2 regions of the Anoxynatronum sibiricum genome follow, and region 1 is predicted to be linked to the other one. Evidence: riboswitches for the same ligand, from Rfam matches in the RefSeq annotation. Region 1 holds a riboswitch; the other holds the start of a gene.
The links. A riboswitch is a leader RNA that binds a small molecule or an ion and turns the genes downstream of it on or off. The one in region 1 is predicted to bind FMN.
Positions count from the first base shown of each region.

Region 2: it holds a riboswitch for FMN, as region 1 does, so the genes downstream of both, ribD (bifunctional diaminohydroxyphosphoribosylaminopyrimidine deaminase/5-amino-6-(5-phosphoribosylamino)uracil reductase RibD) here and AAIG11_RS15450 (ECF transporter S component) in region 1, are expected to answer to the same signal.

Region 1 is NZ_JBCITM010000022.1:37,278-45,112, reverse strand. Features, by position in the region: gene tsaD (tRNA (adenosine(37)-N6)-threonylcarbamoyltransferase complex transferase subunit TsaD) at 1-9, opposite strand, end outside; gene AAIG11_RS15480 (hypothetical protein) at 41-1,024, opposite strand; gene AAIG11_RS15475 (anti-sigma factor family protein) at 1,021-1,605, opposite strand; gene AAIG11_RS15470 (RNA polymerase sigma factor) at 1,575-2,153, opposite strand; gene rimI (ribosomal protein S18-alanine N-acetyltransferase) at 2,305-2,784, opposite strand; gene tsaB (tRNA (adenosine(37)-N6)-threonylcarbamoyltransferase complex dimerization subunit type 1 TsaB) at 2,787-3,530, opposite strand; gene tsaE (tRNA (adenosine(37)-N6)-threonylcarbamoyltransferase complex ATPase subunit type 1 TsaE) at 3,527-3,988, opposite strand; gene AAIG11_RS15450 (ECF transporter S component) at 4,119-4,733, opposite strand; FMN riboswitch at 4,813-4,930, opposite strand; gene AAIG11_RS15445 (Tex family protein) at 4,989-7,145, opposite strand; gene AAIG11_RS15440 (methyl-accepting chemotaxis protein) at 7,611-7,835, shown strand, end outside.
Region 2 is NZ_JBCITM010000001.1:426,142-433,976, forward strand. Features, by position in the region: gene AAIG11_RS01865 (AzlC family ABC transporter permease) at 1-467, opposite strand, end outside; gene AAIG11_RS01870 (zinc-binding dehydrogenase) at 626-1,621, shown strand; gene sdaAA (L-serine ammonia-lyase, iron-sulfur-dependent, subunit alpha) at 1,639-2,511, opposite strand; gene sdaAB (L-serine ammonia-lyase, iron-sulfur-dependent subunit beta) at 2,679-3,362, opposite strand; FMN riboswitch at 3,495-3,610, shown strand; gene ribD (bifunctional diaminohydroxyphosphoribosylaminopyrimidine deaminase/5-amino-6-(5-phosphoribosylamino)uracil reductase RibD) at 3,738-4,844, shown strand; gene ribE (riboflavin synthase) at 4,849-5,502, shown strand; gene AAIG11_RS01895 (bifunctional 3,4-dihydroxy-2-butanone-4-phosphate synthase/GTP cyclohydrolase II) at 5,520-6,737, shown strand; gene ribH (6,7-dimethyl-8-ribityllumazine synthase) at 6,779-7,246, shown strand; gene AAIG11_RS01905 (DUF427 domain-containing protein) at 7,353-7,637, opposite strand.

The DNA of each region.
Region 1 (7,835 bases):
CGGCGGCATTTTCAGATCGGGCCTTTCAGCAACCTGCCGGTCATTTCGATGGGGCATCTGCCAACCCTCCTATTTGTCGGTGGTTCGGCCTGTCTCCAAACCGGCTGTCCATGACTTCTCCCATTCCAATGAGTTTGAAAATGAAAGTGAAGAGCTTGCCAACCAACGTGATCTCCAATAACAGGTAGATCAGTGAACCAATGAAAAGTTCCAGAATGGCTCCCCATTGTCGCCCCAATCCCTGACCGATTCGTCGTCCAAGGGCGATTTTCATGGTGGTATTCCCTGCAAACTCCAGCAGCATAAAAGCCGGGAACACCAGGGGTACCAACGGACTGCCCACCACTGATACGGCCAGAATCACCATGAGCACCAGAACGCCCATGCTCAACAGGATGCCCACCAGGGTTTTTTTCCCCACTTCGTCGAAGCCGTTGTCTGCCATGCGTTCAAATCGTTCCGGAAAAACCACAATGGCAATGACACCCACCACAAAGGCCACCAACTGCTTTAATCCCAGAAAAATCGCCAGGAGCACTGCCAGTACCGGCAATCCGCTCAGGTTCCCCGGCAAAAATCCAGCCACATCAATGCGATCTCCCTGTACCTGGGCATCCCGGGCATCAAGCCCAGATCCCATCACACCAATAGCACTGCCGCTGATGCCGGTATGGGCATCGGCGGTGACACCACCAAAGACAGAAATGGCATCTCCCTCAACGGCAGCCCGGCGAAGAGACAGGGGAGCAAATACAGCCACAGCATCACCTTCAACGGTGCCGCCTTCCACCGTAACCTGGCTGAAAACACCCACCACATCGCCTTCCACATGGCCTCGAATGGTGACCGTACTGAAAAAACTGACCACGTCACCGGCAACAGTCTCACCGGCTTCCACCTCCACAGGGCGGTGGAACTGCACCAGTTGTCCCCGAACCTGCGTCGATGGCGCCGCTTCCACCACCATTCCCGACAGCAGTATGATCAGAAAAGCACACCCCAGTCTCTTATTTAAGCAATTCATCGTACTTCTCCCCTTCCGCCGGCCAGAATTCTGTCCAGGATCACTTTGATGAGCACTAATACCATGACCAGGTTCAAGGTTCCCATGGTCACCCACCAGCTGTCAACCGTTTCCCATCGAGACAGCCAGTCCCACAGTCCCTTTTGAGGCATGAGAAAGTAGAAAATTCCCCGAATCACCACAAACTCATACACAAATGCCAAGAGGCGGTAAAGGGGGGTTCCCTGAAACCATATCATCATCCATTGCTGCATGCGGGCAGCAGCTTCCACCACCAGCAGCGAAGCGCCTCCCATGATCCCTATCCAGATGAACAGCATACCCAGGTTCATGGCGTGATGTGGTTGACGGACGGTATAGCGCATCGGGTCAATGGCGGCCATGACCCGGTGTTCAAATCCCGGCGAAGGGTCAAGATCAGGAAGCCGCGCCAGCATCACTGAAAGCTGCTGCCACTCAGCCGCTTCTTTTCGGCATTTTGCGCAGGCTGACAAGTGCTGCTGCCATCCTTGCCATTCAGCTTCGGCCAGTGGACCGTCCATTTGTTTGATCATGATTTCTGAACTTGTTCGGCAGTCCATAGGGTTTCCTCCTTCAACTTTTTCAGGGATTCTTTTAACATTTTGCGGGCACGGAACAATCGGTTCTTGACCATTGACATGGGAATTTCCAATTGGTCGGCAATCTGCTGATAGCTTTGGCCCTGGTGATGATAGAGCAACACCACAATCCGGTAATCCGGGGGAAGCGAGCCGATGGCGGCTTCAATTTCCCGATGGGCTTCCTCCTGTAAAAAGGCTCTTTCAGCACTCACGTCCTCTTGGTTGGTTTTGATCTCCTCATCAAGGGGCAGGGTGTCCACTCGTTTTTTTCGTATGGCATCGATACAGGTGTTGGTGGCAATCTTCAGAATCCACGAGGCAAATTTATGTTCATGATTGTATTGACCCAGGTAACGGTAGGCTTTGATGAACACTTCCTGAGAAAGGTCTTCTGCCTCCTCCCGTTGCCGCATCATGCGATAACAGATGCCAAAAACTGGTTTTTGGTAACGGGAAACCAGCTCCTGAAAGCCGGTGGGGTCTCCACGCAGGATCTTTGTTACAAGCTGGGCATCTGTCAACTGCACTGAAACCACCCCTACTCTTACGTTACTCTATATGACGGAACCTTTCATCAAAAGTCTGACAACCAATCCATGGACTGAACAAAATCTCCAGCAGCGGCATTTCAGCGAATTGTAAAAAACTGCAGCGACCCCCTTGGGAATGGCTGCAGCGCTAAAGTGTCTCTTTACAGGAAATGCCTTGATCCAGTTCAGCCCACATAATCAGAGCATCTTCACCCGTATCCTGGTAGTAACCGGGACGAATCCCACTCATTCGAAAACCCAGTTTTCGATATAGGGCAATGGCAGGATCATTGCTTTTTCTGACTTCCAGTGTCATGCGCAGCAGCCCCCGGCTGCAGGCATCTGCCATGAGGACACGCATGATGTTTTCTCCCCAATGCTGCCCCCGGTGATCAGGGTGAACGGCCACATTGGTGACATGGGCTTCATCAATGATGAGCCACATGCCTCCGTAGGCAGCGATTTTACCCGCCGCCACAGCCACCCGGTAAACTGCCAGCTGGTTTTTCAACTCCAGACGAAAAGCGTGATGAGTCCAGGGGGTGGTGAAGGATGCTTTTTCAATGTCAATGACACCGGGAATGTCTGTCGCTGTCATGGCTCGAATTTCTCCCTGTTCTGTCTTCATCTTCATTTTCCCGCCTTTTTCAGAAGTTCCTTTTGGTGATGGACTTTTTCCGCCTGGGAAGTGCGCAGATAAACCGGCTGTACCTTTGCCGGGTCAACTCCTTCACCCGCCTTCATTTTGAAAAGACCGCACTGGGCCAGGGCCGCAGCAGAAGGCATGGCGTGGATGGACAGGGCAAAAACCGCCCTGTCTCCCAGCACCCCTTTCAGGCGCTCCCGGTGGAGTGGCAGGGCATCACCGGTAAAGAGAATTGGCTTCTCTTGAGAAACCATTGATTCTGAAACAAGTGTTTCCAACAGTTCCTGAATATGCAACACATCCGGCGGCGTGATGATTTCCGGCGGTGCTTCACCACACCGGTGAAAGTGATAACCCGCCGTATAAACCAGATTCCGCTGGGCGTCCATCAGTGGCACCACCCGCCCCTGAAAGGGCGCCACCTGCCAGGCCAGTGTCTCCAGTGTGGACACCCCTGCAACGGGAAGATTCAGCGCCTGCGCCAGTCCTTTGACAGTGGCCACACCGATACGAATTCCCGTGAAAGAGCCGGGCCCTACAGAAACCGCCAGCCCTTCCAGGGACTCCATGGAACACTGACAGAGGGTCAGGAGTTGGTCCACCATGGGAAGCAGCTGTTCCGAATGGGTTTTACGGTGATTTAGCCGAATTTCACCCAGCAGCCGGCCTTCTTCTATGAGGGCTGCACCCGCAGCCATGGAAGTACTTTCCACAGCGAGAAGTTTCATGTGATTCCCAGCTCCTTCACCAGCGCGTTTCCAAAGGTCTCCGAAGGGGTGATGCAAATTTCGCGACGTCTGGCATCCAGCCACTTGATTTCGATCCACAGGTGTCGCTCAGGCAGGTACTCCTTTACCAGGTTGGCCCATTCGATGACACAGACACCCGCCCCCGAAAAATATTCTTCTGCTCCAAGGTCTCTGAACTCACTTGGTTTCAATAACCGGTAGACATCAAAATGATAAAGAGGCATATCACCCTCGTATTCCTGCACCAGGTTAAAGGTGGGGCTTGTGATGTTTTCCCTGATTCCCATGGCCTTTCCCAGGGCTTTGGTGAAAGTGGTTTTTCCTGCTCCCAGATCACCGGAAAGACAGACCACGTCTCCCGGCTTCAAAAGGGTTGCCAGCTTTGCCGCAATGGCTTCGGTCTGGCTCTGCTTCACAACTTTTCGACACATGCTCATGAACTGCTTCTCCTTCCAAAAAACCAAGGCGAGGGCTCCCGTATTTCCGGAAGCCCTGATGGTTTGGATCATTACTTTTTTCAGTATAGCACACTGGCGCATTTTGACAAGAGGATCCGGCCAGGGAAACTCATTTTTTCAGAAGGGGTGAAATGCGCTTGTAGAGTACCAGGGTCATTCCGGCGATCATAAGCCCCTTAAAAAAATTGAAGGGGGCGATGCCGTAAAGAACCAGGGTTTTCACATCGACAATGCGGGGGTTGATCACCGCACCCATTTCAATAATGGCTTCCAGGGGCATAAACTGGGAGTACATGGGAATCAGCACAAAATAGTTGGCAGAAGATCCCAGAACAGTCATGCAAACAGTGCCCACCAACATACCCAGCAGGGCATGTTTTTGATCTTTTTTGTAATGATAAATCAAGGCTGCCGGCACCACATAAAAGACGCCCACAATAAAATTGGCCAATTCTCCCACACCGCCAGACCAGCTTTTGGTGATAAAGTGAATCAGGTTTTTCACCAGCTGAATCAGAATACCTGCCACAGGCCCCATGGCAAATGCGCCGATGAGGGCTGGCAAATCACTGAAATCCACTTTTAGAAATCCTGGGAAGAAAGGAAGCCCAAACTCCAGAAACATTAACACATAGGCCATGACCGCCAGGGCCGATATTTTGGTCAACTGGCTGGTGGTCAGCCGGGAACGGGTGACAGGGGTTGCTTTTTCCACTTTTTCCATTGTTGTCCCTCCTGATTGTTTTCATAAAAAGAGCGCCTGGTCTTCAGGCGCCGATGCATGACAAGATTAACAAAAACACGTTCATCTTCTCCCATCCAGACTATACTGTCGGTACCGGAATCTCACCAGTTCAATCGCCACAGCGACTCGCGGACTTTACCGCCGGTCGGGAATTTCACCCTGCCCTGAAGACTTGTATGAAGCAGCACAGGCCGCCTTTGCTTTCATTATAAGGCAAGGCGGCCTTTCGTGCAACTATTTTTCTTTTTTCATGGTGAGTGCAATGCGTTGGCGCTTGAGATCCACACTGAGCACCCGAACTGTCACCACATCACCCACCGCCACCACATCAAGGGGGTGTTTCACAAAGCCATTCCGCAACTCAGAGATGTGCACCAGGCCGTCCTGCTTGACGCCGATATCCACAAAGGCACCAAAGTCGATGACATTGCGCACCGTACCGGTGAGCTCCATTTCCGGTTCCAGGTCTTCCATTTTCATGACATCGGTTCGAAACACCGGTTTCGGCAGTTCTTCCCGGGGGTCACGTCCCGGCTTTTTCAGCTCTGCCACCATATCACGGAGGGTGGGCAGCCCCATGTCCAGTTCTTTTGCCAGCGCTTCCAGTTTCAGGTCTGCCAATTTTTCTTCCAGCAGACTGCTTCGATCTGCTGCCAGATCAGCGGGGGTGAGGCCCACTTTATTCAGCAGCGCCTGTGCCTGGGGATAGGATTCCGGATGCACCGCCGTGTTGTCCAGGGGGTTTTTTCCCTGGCGAATCCGAAGAAAACCGGCACACTGGGTAAAGGCAGCCGGACCCAGGCGGGGAACCTTCAGCAGTTCTTTTCGGTCAGTGTATCCTCCATTGGCTTCCCGATGGGCCACAATGTTCTCAGCCACTGTTTTGCTGATGCCCGCCACATACTGTAAGAGGGAGGGCGATGCGGTGTTCACATCCACCCCTACCCGATTCACACTGTCTTCCACAACACCTGAGAGCCGTTCTTCCAGTTGCTTCTGGTTCACATCGTGCTGGTACTGGCCCACGCCGATGGCCTTGGGGTCGATCTTTACCAGCTCTGCCAGGGGGTCCTGCAAACGCCGGGCGATGGAAACTGCTCCCCGCAGGGAAACATCCATATCAGGAAACTCCTTTGTTGCCAGCTTAGAGGCCGAATAAACAGAGGCGCCTGCCTCGCTGACAATGGCATAGGCCACCGGGTGGGGGAAAGAGGGGATGAGGGAAGCAATGAACTGCTCTGTTTCCCGGGATCCGGTGCCGTTGCCGATGGCCATGGCGGTGATGCCATGGCCGGCCACCATGCGCTTCACTGTGGCGGCAGAGTTGACCATTTCATTCTGAGGAGGCACGGGGTAAATGGTGGTGGTCTCCAGCACCCGGCCGGTTTCATCCACCACCGCCAGTTTACAGCCGGTCCGATAGGCAGGGTCAATGCCCAGCACCCGTTTCCCAGTTACCGGTGGCTGCATCAGCAGGCCGGTCATGTTTTTGCCAAAAAGAACGATGGCGGCGGCTTCCGCCCTTTCGGTGAGTTCGTTACGCACTTCTCTTTCAAGGGAGGGAAGCAGCAGCCGTTTCCATGTATCAACAGCAACCTCCCGCAGGGTTTCATTGCGCGGATCGGTTTCTGACACCAGAAGCGCTTTTTCCAGCTGCGTCACTGCCACTGTTTCCGGAATCACCAGCGCCACTTTCAGAAACGCTTCTTTTTCGCCCCGGTTGACTGCCAACACCCGATGATCCGGTATTTTTTTCACCGGTTCCCGGTGGTCATAGTACATTTCATAGACTGACTCTGCCGTTTCATCCTTGGCTTTCACCGCCAGTTCTCCCTGCTGCCATAAGAGCCGCCGCAGTTTTTTCCGCAGCTCCGCTTCATCAGCCAGATCTTCCGCCACAATATCCATGGCACCCTGAAGGGCTTCCTCAGGTGTGTTGACCTCCTGTTCAGGGTTAAGATGCGCTGCGGCTTCTGTGAGGGGGTCGTGGCCGGGAACATCCCGGCTTTGCAGCCAGCCTGCCAGGACTTCCAGCCCTTTTTCCCTTGCAATGGTGGCCCGGGTGCGCCGCTTGGGCCGGTAAGGCCGGTAAAGGTCTTCGATTTCTGTCAGTGTGGTGGCTTTTGCCAGCTTTTCTTCCAGCTCAGGGGTCATTTCTTCCAGCTGGGTGATATGCCTGTGCACTTCTTCCCGCCGCTGCTGCAGGTTTTGCAGGTATGTTAACCGCTGATGAAGGTCCCGCAGCACTTCATCACTGATGCCTCCGGTCATTTCTTTCCGGTAACGGGCAATAAACGGTATGGTGTTGCCTTCCTCCAAAAGCGCCAGTGTTTGTGCCACCTGCGACGTTTTTAGATGAAATTCGCCTGCCAGTATTTGAACAAAATCCATCATGGTGTTCCCCCTTGTATTTGTTTGGATAGAATGATTTCAGTATAGCATATTTTTCGAAGAACGCAGCCGGGCTGGCCTTTTTGACTTCCAATAGAAATCAGCCTTTGACTCAGCTGTTGATATATCCATGCCGGTATCCACTGCTGAAAGCTCCGGCCCTGACGATGATCACGCCGAAAAGAAGACTGTCAAAGAAAACGTATTCAAGACTGGTTTCCCTCTTTCGACTATGGTAAAATGGATGTTAGTATAAAAATAACAGCAACGTTATCATTTATACTTACCATCAGGTGAACCGCCACTGCTGAGGCTGCTTTTCTTTTTCAGTTTCCCATTCCTCATTATTTAAATCCATCATGTTTCCCTAAGTCCTGTCATTCTTGTTGTTCTTGTTGTTCGCGCCCTTATTGGGCCCCTTACATAATGCTTGTGATATTTTTAGATGACTGAAGGAGGAAGACTATGCATAAGCTATTCAACAACCTGCGTATCACCCACAGCATCGCCGTGATTGTTTTGCTGGCGATCCTGTCCACTGCCTGGATTGGCTACAGCGGGCTTCAGGGAATGAACGCCATCAACCAGAATGTGGAGCGAATCAATGAAGAGGCGGTTCTCCGCACACAACTGGCCATGGAGCTGACCAATCAGCTGATGGTTGCCCGGCTGGAAATCGGTCGTCTGACG
Region 2 (7,835 bases), on a different contig from region 1:
ATCACTGCACCCAGCATAATTCCGACAAACGTGAAAGTCTGCCATACGGCCCACATAATGAGAGAAGCGCCCAGATAAAACCAGCGGGGGTTTTCGTCAGGGTCATTGATAAAGTGAGCCAGAGACATGGCATAGCTTTGATCGGTCATCAAATGAGACAGCAACACTTTCCATCCGAAAGGTTCTTTTTTGAAGTATGGGGCGATGGACAGGCTGTAAATCATAAAGCGAAAATTGATGATGATGGCTGTGTAAAGAATCACCAGTGATGAAGCACCGGTATGAATGAGCTGTAATACTGCCAGCTGTGCAGCTCCTGCAAAAATGAACAAGGACATAAACATGGTCATGCCGGGAGAAACACCGGTGTTGACTGCTGTAATGCCGGTGATCATGGCAAAGGGGATGATGCCCAGCAACACTGGCAACATCGTTTGAGCTCCCCGTAGCATACTTGATGACTTCATGTGAACAGATCCTTTCGGTCAATTTCAATTTTGATTTCATTTCAATACTCAATGGTTTTGTTCTGCGTAAAGAGGGAATGTATATAAAGAGAGAATCTACATAAGGATAAGAATGCAAACCATGCCACTATGATAATTGACAAAAGGAGTTGAATGAAATGAAAGCAATGATCATTCGTGAGTTTGGCGGTCCAGAAAAATTCCAGATGGCAGAAATCGCCGAACCAAAACCTAAAGCAAATCAGGTGCTTATTCGGGTCAAAACATCTTCGGTGAACCCCATCGATATGAAAATTCGCAGTGGGCTGGTTCCTGCTGCAGCACCGCCTTTTCCAGCCGTATTAAACGTGGATGTGGCAGGTGTCGTGGTTGAAGTGGGGGCGGCAGTGGATGGGTTTTCGCCAGGTGACCGGGTGGTCGCCCTTGGTGGCGGTGTGAAAGGTCATCATGGAGCTTTGGCTGAATACACATGCATCGACGCTCCGCTGCTGGCAAAAATACCTGATGAAGTGTCTGATGCTGCAGCGGCTGCACTACCGGTGGCGGGCTTAACTGCCTGGGAAGCCCTTGTGAACCGGGGGCAGGTAAAGGCTGATGATCTGGTGCTGATTCACGGCGGTGCTGGCGGCGTGGGGCATATGGCGGTACAGTTGGCCGCTGCTCTGGGGACGGAAGTAGCCACCACTGTTTCTGGCGATGAGAAAGCGGCATTAGCGAAAAAACTGGGTGCCCGCCATGTGATTGATTATCGAAAAGAAACAGTTGAAGCTTATGTGCAGGCTTACACTCATCAGAAAGGTTTTAGGTTCGTACTGGACACTGTGGGGGGTGAAAATCTGGACCGCTCTTTCCAGGCTGCGGCTTTAAAAGGAACCGTGGTGGCAACTAATACCCGGTCAACCCATAATCTGGCCCTAATGCATGGAAAAGGACTGACGCTTCATGTGGTGTTTTTGCTGGTTCCCTTATTGTTCGGGCTTGAGAAAGAACAAGTGGGCTCAGATCTGAAAAAACTGCTGGCAATGACAGCAGAAGGGCGGCTGGCACCGGCGCTTCATCAGCAGTCATTTGGATTCAGCGACATTAAAGGGGCACATGAGTTACTGGAGCAGGGGGGGTATCTTGGTAAAATAAGTCTTGTGAACGATTTGTAGTAGATGGCTACTCACTCTTATCTATCAGCCAGCTGCTTTTTCAGCCGACAGGCGGTGGGCGTAACCGCGATACCACCTCTGGCAGTTTCGCGCAATGTTTCTGGCAGGCTGCGGCCAACTTCTCCCATTGCTGCAACCACTTCATCAAAGGGAATAATGCTGTTGATGCCAGCCAGTGCCATTTCAGCACTGATCAGAGCATTGGCAGCACCCAAGCCATTCCTTTTCTGACAGGGAGACTCCACAAGACCAGCCACGGGATCACATACCTGACCCATCACATTTTTCAATGCAATGGCTGCAGCATGCAAGCTTGTTTCCGGGGCGGCACCCATCAGTTCGCAGATGGCAGAGGCAGTCATGGCAGCAGCAGAACCCGTTTCAGCCTGACAGCCGCCTTCTGCACCTGAGACGGTGGCATTATGAAAAATAATGGTACCAATGGCAGCAGCATTGAAAAGACCGCTGACCACCTGGTCATCGCTCCATTCAAAGGTTTCCTGTAATGCCTTCAATGTACCAGGCAGAATGCCACAGGAACCGCCTGTGGGTGCTGCCACCACAATTCCCATGGAGGCGTTGACTTCCAAGAGTCCCATGGCATATGCCACAGCTTTTCCCGTTACCTGTCCGCAAAGGGAAGTATTGGTGTGAACCCGTTGCATTAATTTGATGCCTTCGCCTCCAATTAGACCACCCATTGAAGTGCGCGGTTTCTCAAGGGAAAGTTGAATTCCCCGCTGCATGACCTGCCATTGGTCGTGCATTCGCTGCCAAATAGAAGCTTCTGGCGCTGAGAACAAATCGGCTTCTTGATGAACCATGACTTGTGAGATGGTGCAACGCTTTTGGCTGCAGGTTTGCAGTAATTGTTCGCCGAGATAAAACATGAAAATTCCTCCTTGAAGAAACACAGGCATGCTGCATTCTGAATGGTTGCAATACAGTAATGATCATGACAGTAAAAGACGGATGCTGCATGACAATCTTGCTTGATGACATGATCCTTTTTTTAACTAAGAAATGACCGGCGGTCGAGGTTAACCTCAGATGATCATCACCCAGAGTTGGTCTCAAAAGAGATGAGAAATACATCTGAAATGGCAGCGTGTGAAGCAATAGAGGCAATCAACTCCGTTGAAACCGGCTCGTCTGTTTCCAAAATGGTGTAAGCGGCATCTCCTTTTTCATGGCGATACATGCGAATGGTCCCAATGTTAATGGAAGAACCTGCCAGCAGGCTGGTAATGTGAGCAGCCACACCGGGGCGATCTAACTGCTGAACAATCAGGGTGGGATATTCTCCCGTAAAAGAAACTTCAATGCCATTGATGCGAGTGATGATGACTTCACCGCCGCCAATGGAGGCCCCTTCAAGCGACAATCGACGTCCAGAAGCGCCCTGGGCAGTCATCGAAACCGTATTGGGATGCATGGAGGGTGTCAGTGGAGCTGTTTCAAAGGAGTAGACAATCTTTTTTTCAGAGGCAATGGTAAGCGCGCGGGGAATATCTTGGTGATCAGTGGGATATCCCATGATCCCAGCCACCAGAGCCCGGTCAGTGCCGTGACCTTGGTAGGTGTCAGAAAATGAACCGTGAAGTAAAAAATCAACCTGAATCACAGGCTCTTTCAGAATACGACAGGCGATGAGGGCGATGCGCAGTGCACCTGCCGTATGAGAACTGGAAGGGCCTGCCATTACCGGTCCAATGATATCAAATGCACTTAGTTTTTTCATCGTTATTCACTCCTTACCACCACCATTATACCGTTTTTGTAATTAATGAAAAGCATCTTTTACTAAATGACACAGAGTTAACAAAGGTGACAACTTAATGGTTGACAATTCATCTGAATGTGCTATCATAAAACCAAACTTCAGGGACAGGTGAGATTCCGTACCGGCGGTGATAGCCCGCGAACCGAAAGGTTGATCTGGTGAGATTCCAGAGCCGACAGTTAAAGTCTGGATGGGAGAAGTGTGATATGACAGTGGTGGTTATTACCGCTGTTTGTGGGGGCTGATTGTCGTCCCTGTGAAAAATCCCGTTCCTGAAGCGAAAGCGAGCTTCAGGATTTTTTATTTTCCTGATGAAGAACAGGAGTGAAAAGGATGCATGAAGGACATGAAGTATGGATGAAACGCGCCCTGGAACTGGCAGAAGAAGGATGGGGCACTACCAGCCCTAACCCTCTGGTGGGAGCGGTGCTGGTAAAAAATGGAAAACTGATTGGGCAGGGACGTCATCTTCGTGCGGGTGGTCCCCATGCAGAAGTGGAGGCACTGCATCAGGCAGGTGTGGCAGCGTCAGGGTCCGATTTGTATGTGACACTGGAACCATGCTGTCACTTCGGAAAAACGCCTCCCTGTGCCGAAGCTCTCATCAGGGCTGGAATTCGGCGGGCATATGTGGCCATGCAAGACCCTAACCCATTGGTGGCAGGAAATGGCATACGCATGCTTCAGGAAGCCGGCATTGAAGTGGTGGAAGGGATTCTGGAACATGAGGCCCGGGAGCTGAATGATGTTTTCATTCACTTTATTACCCACCGAACTCCCTATGTTATTTACAAAACGGCAATGAGTCTTGATGGAAAAACGGCAGCCAATACAGGGCATTCTCAATGGGTTACCGGCGAAGCAGCCAGACGGTCTGTTCATTGGATGCGCCAGCGGGTGGGTGCCATTATGGTGGGAATCAGCACAGTCTTGAAGGATGACCCACAATTGACGGTGCGCGGTTTACCAATGCCCCCAGTACACCCCCTGCGCATTGTTGCTGACAGCCAGGGACGCATTCCCCTCACCTGTCAACTGGTTAATCGAGTGGGTGATGCACCGACAATGGTGGCTACCACAGAAAGAATGGATCAGGAAACTGAAATTAAGCTTCGAAAAAAAGGCGTTCAGGTGTTAAGAACACATTCTGTTCAGGGGCAGGTTAATTTAAAAGAGCTGCTTGAAGAACTGGGAAAGAGAAACATTGACAGCCTGTTGCTGGAAGGCGGAAGTACTCTGGCAGCAGCCGCTTTGGAGCAACAACTGGTGGATAAAATCATGTTTTATCTTGCGCCAAAGTTGATTGGAGGCAGCCTCGCACCTGGTGTTTTGGCGGGGAAAGGAATTGACTGGATGGATGATTGCACATGGGTGGATGATATGAAGGCCCGTACCATTGGCGAAGACATTCTCATCACCGGAACCATTCGAAAGAGGTGAAAAAATGTTCACAGGAATCATTGAAGAAATTGGTGTCATTGAAAGCATCCATCATCAGGGTGGTCAGGCCATGCAATTGGTGATCCATAGTCGGCAGGTGTTGGAAGATGTGCGACTGGGAGACAGTATTGCTGTGAATGGTATCTGTCTGACGGTGACCCGTTTCACACCTCAGTCATTTCAGGCAGATGTGATGCCGGAAACATTTCGTAGTACCAGCCTGGCTGGTTTAAAATCAGGCTCACGGGTAAACCTGGAACGTGCGTTGCAGGCCAATGGAAGATTTGGTGGACACATCGTATCAGGCCATATTGACGGCGCGGGAACTCTGATCCGAAACAGTAGAGAAGCCAATGCTCTTTGGCTTGAAATTGAAGCAACCGATGCGATCATGAAGTACATTGTTTTAAAAGGATCGGTTGCGCTGGATGGTACCAGCCTGACTGTTTCGAAAGTGTGGGATAAGCGATTTGCAGTTTCAATCATACCGCATACAGCTGAAATGACAATCCTTGCGGAAAAACAGACTGGTGACAGGGTAAACATTGAGTGTGATGTGCTGGCAAAATATGTGGAAAAGCTCATGAATGGTGGCAGGCAGGCAGTGAATGAAACAGGCAAGATCACAACTGCCTGGCTGCAAGAGCATGGATACTGATGATGGGAGTGAAAGAAATGACAGAAACGAAGTTTGATAACATTGACAAGGCACTGGAAGAAATCAGAGCCGGGCGCATGATCATAGTGGTGGATGATGAAGACAGGGAAAATGAAGGTGACCTGCTGATGGCTGCAGAAAAAGCAACGCCAGAAGCCGTCAATTTCATGGCACGCTTTGGGCGTGGACTGATTTGCGCACCCATCACAGAAGAACGGGCGCATCAACTGAAGCTTTCCCCCATGACCATGCGGAGTACAGATAATCGTGAAACAGCATTTACAGTGTCGGTTGATGTGCAGGGAGTCACCACAGGCATTTCTGCTTACGAGCGTGCCCAGACAATTCAGGCGTTGGTTGATGAAGCAACGACCGCCGATCAGCTCATTCAGCCAGGACACGTATTTCCGTTAGTAGCCCGTCCGGGCGGCGTGTTAAGCCGCATGGGACACACAGAAGCGGCAGTTGATCTTGCTGAAATGGCAGGAATGGTACCGGCAGGTGTGATTTGTGAAATAATGAGCGACGATGGTACCATGGCTCGTGTTCCTGAGTTAATGAAATTTGCATCAGAACACCAGTTGGTCATTATCACCATCGCAGACCTTGTGAAATACAGACGCCGCTCAGAAAAACTCATTACCCGGGCAGCAACAGCCAAAATGCCAACGGAACATGGTGATTTTACGCTGGTTGCCTATGAAAACCAGCTAAATGGAGAACATCATGTCGCACTGGTGCTGGGAGAGATATCACCTGACGAGCCGGTACTGGTGAGGGTACACTCCGAATGCCTCACAGGTGATTCGTTTGGATCAAAACGTTGTGATTGTGGTAAACAACTGGCAGCTGCGTTGGAAAGGATCAACCAGGAGGGCAAAGGCATTCTGCTTTATATGCGGCAGGAGGGAAGAGGCATTGGACTGGTGAACAAAATTCGTGCCTATGCACTTCAAGATCAGGGAAAAGATACGGTGGAAGCAAATTTGCTGTTGGGATTTCCGGCAGATATGCGGGATTATGGCATTGGAGCTCAGATATTGAAGGATTTAGGAGCTCAGAAAATTAGACTGATGACCAACAATCCCAAAAAGATGGTGGGACTGCAAGGGTATGATCTGGAAATTGTGGAAAGGGTGTCGTTGGAAATGCCCTACGAATTAGAAAATGAACGTTACATGAAAACCAAGCAGGAAAAGATGGGCCATATGCTGGAACATCTATTCCACCAGTAAAATCATCAGCATAATAAAAAATGTATCAGGAGGAATCAATAATGAAAACTTACGAAGGAAAATTATTGGCACAGGGATTGCGATTTGGTATTGTGGCAGGCAGATTCAACGAATTTATTGGAAGTAAACTGCTGTCGGGCGCGCTGGACGCGCTTCAGAGACATGGCGCCGAAGAAGGAGATATTCATGTGGCCTGGGTGCCCGGAGCATACGAAATACCCCTTGCAGCTCAAAAGATGGCAGCTTCTGGCAAGTATGATGCCGTCATAACACTGGGAGCCATCATTCGTGGTTCCACCCCTCATTTTGACTATGTTGCGTCTGAAACAGCTAAAGGAGTGGCTAAAGTATCGTTGGATTTTGGCATGCCGGTGATCTTCGGTGTGCTAACCACAGACACGATTGAACAGGCCATTGAACGGGCAGGAACTAAAGCAGGCAACAAAGGATGGGATGCCGCCACTTCGGCGATAGAAATGGCAAATCTAATGAAATCCATGGATGCATAGGCATGGAAGAACAGCCAAATGTCTGAAAACCAATGTAAAACCCTGGTTCTGCTTAGGAACCAGGGTTTTGCAATTGGACGCTCATCAATGTTAATTTGCGAAACAACTAATCCGGTAATACCTCCACTTCTTTCCAGAAAGCAATATGACTGCGAATATGAATTGCTTTTTCTTTGGGATGTGGGTAATACCAGGCTGCATTGCTGCATCTTTGACCTCTGACCTCCACATGGTAGTAGCCGGCCTCACCTTTCCAGGGGCATATACTCTTAAAGTCACTGGGTTCCAGATAGTGCATGTGAACATCCTGTTCGGGGAAATAGTGATTCCCTTCCACCACCAGGGTGCGGTTGCTCTGGGCAATCATCACTCCTTGATACATAGCTTTCATTTTTAAACCTCCCTGCCGCTTCAAAATAACGTCTGCCACGTTCAACTCATACCCGTTTTTTGTCGTATACAGACAAAATGAAGGGGGACTACAGCATTAATCATTGATTTGTGACAGAAAATTCTTTAGAATGTCATCAAGGATTAGTAAAATCTGATTTGTTGCAGTAATGAATGATGTCATGCGGTACGACGATGT